Regions from separate parts of the Chitinophaga sp. ARDCPP14 genome, predicted to be linked through region 1. Evidence: riboswitches for the same ligand, from Rfam matches in the RefSeq annotation. Region 1 holds a riboswitch; the other holds the start of a gene.
The links. A riboswitch is a leader RNA that binds a small molecule or an ion and turns the genes downstream of it on or off. The one in region 1 is predicted to bind cobalamin.
Positions count from the first base shown of each region.

Region 2: linked by a shared signal. The riboswitch ahead of ACLHR0_RS01175 (DUF5074 domain-containing protein) and the one ahead of ACLHR0_RS00440 (TonB-dependent receptor) in region 1 are both predicted to bind cobalamin.

Region 1 is NZ_JBKIXB010000001.1:125,104-129,320, reverse strand. Features, by position in the region: gene ACLHR0_RS00440 (TonB-dependent receptor) at 1-1,650, opposite strand, end outside; cobalamin riboswitch at 1,772-1,978, opposite strand; gene ACLHR0_RS00435 (nuclear transport factor 2 family protein) at 2,234-2,704, opposite strand; gene ACLHR0_RS00430 (hypothetical protein) at 2,747-3,160, opposite strand; gene ACLHR0_RS00425 (DUF72 domain-containing protein) at 3,260-4,027, shown strand; gene ACLHR0_RS00420 (endonuclease/exonuclease/phosphatase family protein) at 4,069-4,217, opposite strand, start outside.
Region 2 is NZ_JBKIXB010000001.1:300,571-304,787, reverse strand. Features, by position in the region: gene ACLHR0_RS01180 (PDDEXK nuclease domain-containing protein) at 1-938, shown strand, start outside; gene ACLHR0_RS01175 (DUF5074 domain-containing protein) at 1,004-2,134, opposite strand; cobalamin riboswitch at 2,310-2,521, opposite strand; gene ACLHR0_RS01170 (aldehyde dehydrogenase family protein) at 2,665-4,029, opposite strand; gene ACLHR0_RS01165 (gamma-glutamyl-gamma-aminobutyrate hydrolase family protein) at 4,026-4,217, opposite strand, start outside.

The sequences.
Region 1 (4,217 bases):
CCGTGTGCTGAACTGCACCTGTTTTTTTATAAGCCACAGCGCTTTTGCTTTTACATCCACGCCTTTTATTTTTACAAATCCCAGGTTCTCCATTTGCCAGCTGAGCATGCTGGCGCCGGGAACGGCTACGATCTTATCCTTTACTTCATTGTAATAGGCGTCTGCCTCAATACCTGCCTGAGTGAGCCAGCTGCTGGCAAAGGTTTTATTCCAGGTGAATCCTGCATCATATTGTGTGGCGAATTCGGGTTCCAGGAAGCGGTTGCCGATCTCGGTATAATAGAGGTCATTAAATGTAGGCATGCGGAAGATCTGTTTGTAAAAGCCACGAAGCCGGAAATCCGGTGAGCGCATGGGCTGCCAGGAAACAAATACTGCCGGTGTAAATTTCTGCTGGTAGGGCGCCGAAGCATTTTTCTTTACGGTTTCATTCACGAAGGTGCCCAGCAGGCTGGCCTGTGCGCTGAAGCGGTTGAAGCTGATGTTTGTGGCGGCGGCAGCCAGTGTGGTATAACGGGTAGGGTAGCTGAAGTTGGTCAGGTCCGCATCCAGGCGGTTCCATTGAAAGTCGCCCGAAGCCGCAATGGTCCACCAGTTGGTAAGGGCATACTGATGCGCCATCGAGAAATACATTTCATATTGGCGGTAGTGGTTATCTATATAAAGCCGGGCGGTATCCGGCGCCAGGAACCGCGTATAGTCGTAGGCATATTTCCCGTTCAGCAGGATGCTGTAACGTTTGGTAATATCTTTGCGGAAGCTGGATTGTACAAAGATGTTCTGATCCCATTGACGGTCCACATGCCCGAACACACCGTTTACAATGAACCCGGGCAGGCCGCGCTGCGATTGGTAATAATACACTTTGGTGCTCCACTCGCCGCCATTGAGCAGGCCATTGAAACCGCCTTCCACGCGAACGGCATTGATGTCGCCGTTTTTCCGGTAAGCGCTGGTATCATATACCAGGTGCCCGTTTTCATCACGTTTCTGGTAGGAGAATTTATACCTGCCGGTAGCATTGATCCATTCGGTGCTGAAGGAGGCGGATACTTTGCTGCTGATTTTCTGCTGCCATAGCAAAGAGGGATTGAACAGGCCAAAGGAGCCGGTTTTGATGGTACCCCTGAGATGTGTTTTTTCTCCCGGTGCAAATTTAGGTTTGAGAGAAGTAAGATAGATGGCCCCGGCTGATCCAAAGTCTTTCGCCGGCTGAAAGATGTTGCTTTTCTGCCCGTTGTACAGGGCGATTTCCTCCATATTATCCAGCGAAAACCGGCCAAGGTCCACCTGTCCGTTCTGGGCATTGCCCAGTTGAATGCCATCATAAAATACGCCCACCTGGTTGGTGCCCATGCTGCGTATATCAACGGTTTTGAGACCGCCAATACCGCCATAGTCCTTTACCTGCAACCCTGCAAAAAAACGGATAGCATCCGCCACGGAGTGGCTGCCCAGCCGCTCCAGTTCTTTCGCCTGCATTTTCTGCCCGGGGCTTACTTCCCTGGCCGTACGCGGGGCTGTAACGGACACCTCCCGGAGGTCCTTGGATTTTACACTGTCGGCCTGTTGTGCAAAGGCACTCACTGCCCCACAGAGCAATACCAGCAACATCCCGGCGGTTTTCGCCGGTGTTTTAAAACGCATCATTCCCAAGCCTGTTAATGTTCCATCAACAGCTTTCGCAATAAGAAAAATAATCAGGAAAGAGACAAGATACGGGGGATACCCGCAGATTGAATTTATTCCCAAGCTTCATTCCACGAAAGCTTAAAAAAGTAGTTGTATGGCAGGTATTCTGACTTATCTCTGCTTCAGGCGACCTTCCCATTGAATGTTCAACAGTGGTCTGATTGGCGATGCCTTAGCATTGTATGAGACTTACAGCAGCGGGACTGTCCGGGATTTTCACCCGAGTTCCCTTTTAATCAGGTATATCCGGAGTGGACATACCTGAACCATAGCGGGGCAAAAGTAGGTTATTATTTGATCGATTCAAAACGGGAGCGGTATCCATGTGGGCATATCCACCCTGAAAGCTGACCGAAACCCTGGTTTTTGACAGGGATAGTACATTGATAGTGCATTGATAGTGCATGGGGAGTGCATCATGAGTGCATGAGGAGTGCATGTGGACTGTATGCATAGTGCATGGGTTACGCAACGGATACGCTGGTTTCACGCATCTGTGAAGCATGCGCGAGGTAATACCGGGTCAGGGCGGGTGCAGGTATTATTTGGCCATGGCTGATTCTTCACAATTGTCTTTGCGCCTGGTGTCGATGAGATATTGGATTTTCCACCCATCCGGGAGCTTCACTAGTTGGAAGGAGTCTACCCCACAGTGGGAAAACTGTCCTTTGAAGAAGAAGCGGTAGGGTGTCCATACAGCAGCCAGCCGGCCATCTATCAGGACGGAGCCAAATACAATACGCTCGTCAGCCGCCTGGGCCGGGAGTCTGCCTATAAAAGAGGAAAATTCATTGACCGGCGTGGTGTGGATAGTTTGCTTGCCTGCTTTGTCTTCCATCACCGACTGCAATATCGCTCCCGGCGCGAAACAGGCGGCCACCGCTACACTGTCTGAATTATTCATGGCAGTAAACAGCTGGTTAATAGCAGCTTTCACTGCTTCCTCCGGTGCCTGGGCGTAGAGAGAGGTACCCATGATGATAAGTACGAAGCTGAGTATAATACGGCGCATTTTTTTTCTTACAATATACTGATTTTGTATTTGTACCGGCGCCTAGCTGATGATGCCTTTCTCTTTTAAAACATCTTCCTCGTTTTCATGACTGATATACATGATTATTTTGAGTGCATCATTAAGATGGTGTAAAATGTAAGTAATCTCAAATTCAATGACTTCCTCCGGATTTTTTGAGAAAACAGCGCCCCATCTGACCAGCGCCCTGGTATAGTATTTCCCCATCGGCGACGTTTCTACTTTAATGACTTTCATTTCCTGCATGCCGACCTTGTGGTTAAATTTAAACATCTCTTCCAGCCATTGGGTGAACTTTTCATCATTTTTAAAAGTCATGCTCCCCGATGGCCCGGCGGCCATGAAGTTTTCTGCATAACAACTGGCGATGATACTTGTATCGTTGCCTAAGGAGGCCCGGCCATAAGTGGTGAAGAAGTCGGTGAATGATGTCATAACGGATAGTTTTTAGGGGGAGCGGATTTACGGTTTCTATACAAAAAGTATTCCTGGCTATTACCATCCCACTGGTTAGATTTTTGCTTTACCCCTTGCATGGCAAAAAAAACCAAAGGTATCTATAAATCGGGCACAAGCGGACTCGTACTACCCGTGCCTAACAAGCTGGCCTATCCTCCCGCTTTCCGGGATAAAAGCCGGCTCACTTACTATGGCTCCCTGTTTAACAGCATTGAAATCAACAGCTCCTTCTACAAAGTACCCCAGGCCGCAACGGTAAAAAAGTGGGCGGACTCAGTACCGGATGATTTTGTTTTCACCTTCAAGTTATGGCGCGACATCACCCATGTGAAGCAGCTGGCATTCCAGGAAGCGGATGTGATTCGTTTTATGGAAGTGATCAATGAGGCCGGAGCGAAGAAAGGATGCCTGTTAATACAGTTTCCACCCGGTGTAACGGTGGAGCAATATGGCCAGGTAGAACAACTGCTGGATATAGTACAAGGCATTAATCCCCCGGATGGCTGGAAAGTAGCGCTGGAGTTCAGGCACAGCTCCTGGTACATCGGGGAAGTGTATGAGCTGGCAGATGAATATGAATGCAGCATCGTGCTGCATGATATTCCAAAATCAAGGAATGAACGACTTAATGCAAGGGCTGATTTCGTATACCTGCGGTTTCATGGACCCGCCGGCGATTATAAGGGTGGGTATACAGATGATTACCTGGCGCAACGGGCAAAGGAGATCCGCGCGTGGATCAAAGAAGGGAAGGAGGTGTATGTTTATTTTAACAACACTATCGGGGATGCCATTAAAAACCTGGTGACGTTAAACGGGATGCTGCATGTTAACCGCGAATAATAGGGCCGCACAAATCCTGCGACTTGTGCGGCCTGAATATACTATTTGATAACAATCTCCGCTATCACCGGTAAATGATCCGAGGGATACGGCTCATTTACTACACTGCTGCTTTTTACCGTAAAGCCCGGGGCGTTTGTCCACATAATGTGGTCAATCACCCTGTTGGGGTTGTTCACCGGGATGGTGA
Region 2 (4,217 bases), 180 kb from region 1:
CAGCCAATTTCAATACTACTTTGATTGAACTGTATTGGGAGCTAGGGAAGGAAATCGTCCAACGACAAATGGAAGCGAAATGGGGGGATAACTTTCTTGAGCAACTTGCTATTGATTTGAAGAGGAGTTTCCCGGAAATAAACGGCTTCTCGCGACGAAATTTATATACAATCCGGCAATGGTATCTCTTCTTTTCGAAGGAATTTGAATTTGTGCCACAACCTGTGGCACAATTACCCTGGTCTTATCAACGGCTCCTGATTTCAAAAATAAAAGACCTTAAAATAGCCATACAGTACGCGAAAGCCACACAAAGAAATGGCTGGTCAAGAGATCAGCTTGAAATTAATATTAAGGGTAATTACCACTTAAGGCAAGGGAAAGCAGACCATAACTTTGCATTTACTCTTCCAAAGCCACAGTCTGACCTTGCAGCTGAAAGCATCAAAGATCCCTATCATTTTGATTTTCTTGGGTTGGAAGAGAATGCCCAGGAGCGGGAAATCGAACTGGCGCTTACACAGAAAATAACTCACTTCATGCTGGAACTTGGAAAGGGCTTTGCTTTTGTTGGTCGTCAGTATAAAATAGAAATCAGTGAATCGGATTATTTCCTGGATTTATTATTTTATCACTTGCACCTTCGTTGTTTTGTGGTTATTGAATTGAAGGCTGGAAAATTTCAACCCGAGTATGCCGGTAAATTAAACTTCTATTTATCAGCAGTGGACAGCCAATTAAAACATCCTACTGATAGTCCCTCAATTGGAATGATATTGTGCAGAATGAAGGATAAAATAGAAGTGGAATACGCTTTACGTGATTTGAATAAACCTATTGGTATAAGTTCCTTTGAGCTCTCTGAAATTATACCGGATAATTTGAAGACTCAACTACCTACTATTGAGGAGATGGAAAGGGAATTAATGGATGAATAATTGGCAAATAATCAAAGAGGGTGCCTCAAAAGTAAATTTGAGGCACCCTCTTTTTATTTCCTCCTCTACTCATGAAATACAGGCATGGCCGGGAAATACCATCCGTTGTAAGTGAGCGTTTTTTTCAATGTGGCCGTAGTGGCATCATACATCAGCACCCTGTTCACATCCCCGGTGAAGGAACCGTTCAGCGTAGTCATCACCAGTTCATTTTTATCCTTGTTATACGCTGCGCCGGCGCCATAGAAATACTGGCCGGAAGGCAGTGTAATAAAAGGAGATGCAAGAGATGCCGTGTTACCAATGATATAGCGATACAGTTGAGTGCCCCCGGCAAAGCCGTTGTTACGCACAATGTAAACGGCATTTTCCGTTGTAGAGGCAGTGATGGCCGCATGACGCCATGCGCCCCATGGGGAAGGTACTGTGAAAGGCAATTTTACTGCGGTACGCGCCAGGGTAGCCGGATCTATACGGATCAGGGAATCTGCGTTGGTGGCATATACGCCGCCATCTTTACCGGCAGCAAAGGCCAGGTTGGCCGCACCGAACTTTTTTACTACGGCATAGGTGCTGCTGTTTAAAGCAACGATGCCATCTGTTTGGGACAACACAAAAATATAGCTGCCGGCTTTTAACATATCACCGGTATAACCGGCTACACCGGTTATTTTAGCGCCTACAGCGAGGGAAGGTAACGTGATGGGATATACGCCATCTTTCGCACTCAGCAATCCGCGGGTGGCATCCACACCGATAAAAGCGTGACCATCATTACCTGGCAGGGTAGTAATACGACCGGTTTCCACGAGGCTGCCGGCATCTGTCACTACCAGCGGGCCGCCTGCTTTTACAACAATATACATTTTACCGTTGAAGATAGTAGCATACTGCAGCGTGTTGGAAGGGCCGCCCAGCGCGCCGGCGGGGTTCTCTGCATGATAAATGTTAGGGACAAGACTATCGCCACTGTAGGAGTAGAAATGCAGGTCACCGGTGCCGTGGCCAAACCACCCTTCGTTGGCGATAAAAAATCCATTGCCGTATTTACCGGCGATTAACGAAGCCGTAACACCGCCGGTACCGGTTTCGTTTGTGCGTTGGCGTTCGAGCGGCTGTAACGCATCATCTTTTTGGCAGGAAGCAACAAACAGCATCAATGCTGCAGACAGAAAGGATAATAACTGTTTTTTCATATTTATTGTTTTATTAAGAAAATACAACGTGGTTTTCTCCCAGGGTAAAGCCCTGGAGAAATGATCATAATGCCGGCTATCCTCAGGCATTACGCCTAAGGCTAAACGAAAAAAAATAACAGCGCATAAAATGGCTGGCAGGCCCACATTCGTAGCATTTCACCCGAAAGCGTTGAATGATTAATTACAAGAGGCAGGTCTTCTGGCTTACCTGCTTTTCCGGGACCTTCCCATCTGCCGGACAGGCAGACAGTGGTATGGAGTTCATCCGGAAAAACAATTTATCTGACGATAAATGCAGGATTACAGCTACGGGGATAGCTCCGGTTTTACACCGGATTCCCTTTTAATCCGCCACGGGGCGGAACCAAATGCGGAAGCAAACCTACGGTAATTAGGTATAATTGCCAAAATGATGTGGTAGGAGGAATTTCAGTGGATGGGTTGCCTTTGTAACCTGTTAACTCATAAAAAAAGCGTGATGCAATTCAACATTGCATCACGCTTTACAAACAATATTTCTATAAAACTTATCCCTTCATCTGCCACGCCTTCGTTTTGGTAAACGCTCTCAATCCCTGGTGCGATAACGTTGCGCCAAAGCCGGAGTGCTTCCTGCCCGCCCACGGCAATCCTGCTGTAACCCGGTCGCAACAGTTCCAGTAGCCGGTACCCGCATTTACCTGCGAAAGGATTTCCTGCGCCCTTTCACCATTGGAAGAGTATACCGATGCAGTAAGACCATACTCCGTATCGTTCATTAATTGAATAGCTTCTTTATCACTGGTTACTTTCATGATGCCTATCACCGGGCCAAAGCTTTCTTCCTGCATAATTTTCATGTTGTGATCCACATCCGTGAGAACGGTGGGCTCAAAGAAGTTGCCATCATGTACAATGATATGACCGCCGAGTTTCAGCGTGGCGCCTTTTGCACGGGCTTCCAGTACCTGGTTTTCGAGTACTTTTAACTGTTCCTTTCTCGTGATGGCGCCAAAGTACACGCCCTCGTCTGTAGGTAGTCCCAGTTTCCAGGATTTCACTGCTTTTACAAATTCAGCTACATATTCATCGTATACTTTTTCATGTACATAAATGCGTTCTACTGCGCAGCAGCTCTGGCCGTTGTTATAAAAGGCGCCGTCGGCTGTAGCTGATGCCACTGCTGCGATATCTTCGATGTCGTCTGTTACATACAGCGGATCTTTTCCACCCAGTTCGAGTTGACAGGGCAGCATCCTGGAAGCAACTTTTTCATAAATGTATTTACCGGTTTTATAAGAGCCGGTAAAGAAGTAGCCGTCTACCCGCAGATCCATGAGGCTTTCGCCGGTGGCTTTCCCGCCAATGGCTACCTTGAAAGCATTTTGCTCAAGACCGGCATAGTAAAAAAGTTTCTCTATTTCCATACCCGTTAGGGTAGCATATTCGGAAGGTTTATACAACACAGTATTGCCCGCCAGCAGGGCCGGAATAAAAACATTTACACCTACCAGGTAGGGATAATTCCAGGCGGAGATATTGCAGATAACGCCCAGTGGTTCGTAGGAGATTTTTTCTTTTAAGCTATCTGTATTCGTTACCCATTCGTCCGACAGGTACTTCTCTGCGTTCTCCAGCATCCAGTTAATCCTGGCTACGGCGCCGTTGATTTCATTGCGTGATTGCTGCAATGGTTTTCCGGTTTCAGCTGTAAGCACGCCCGCCAGTTTTTCCACTCTCTTTTCCAGCTGCTGGTTGAACCGGGTAATTACTTTGATGCGTTCTGCCAGTGGCTTGGCCGACCAGCGGTCGAATGCCAGCCGCAGCAACGCGGTTTTTTCAACTACCCTTGCCAGTGAATCTTCTCTGAGAACGGCGAGGGTTTGTGCGGTGGCAGGATTAAAGATTCTCATTTCGTATGGTTTCTAACTGCTTGAAGAAATTGTGTTTTGATTTGTTGGGAAAGCGGGTTGCTTTCTTTCTCCGGCATTCTTTCCGGATGCCATTGCACGCAAAGCATAAAGCCTTTACCGGTTTTATCTTTGAACTCAATACCCTCAATCATTTCATCGCTGGTGTCGGAGGTGGCGCTTACCATAAT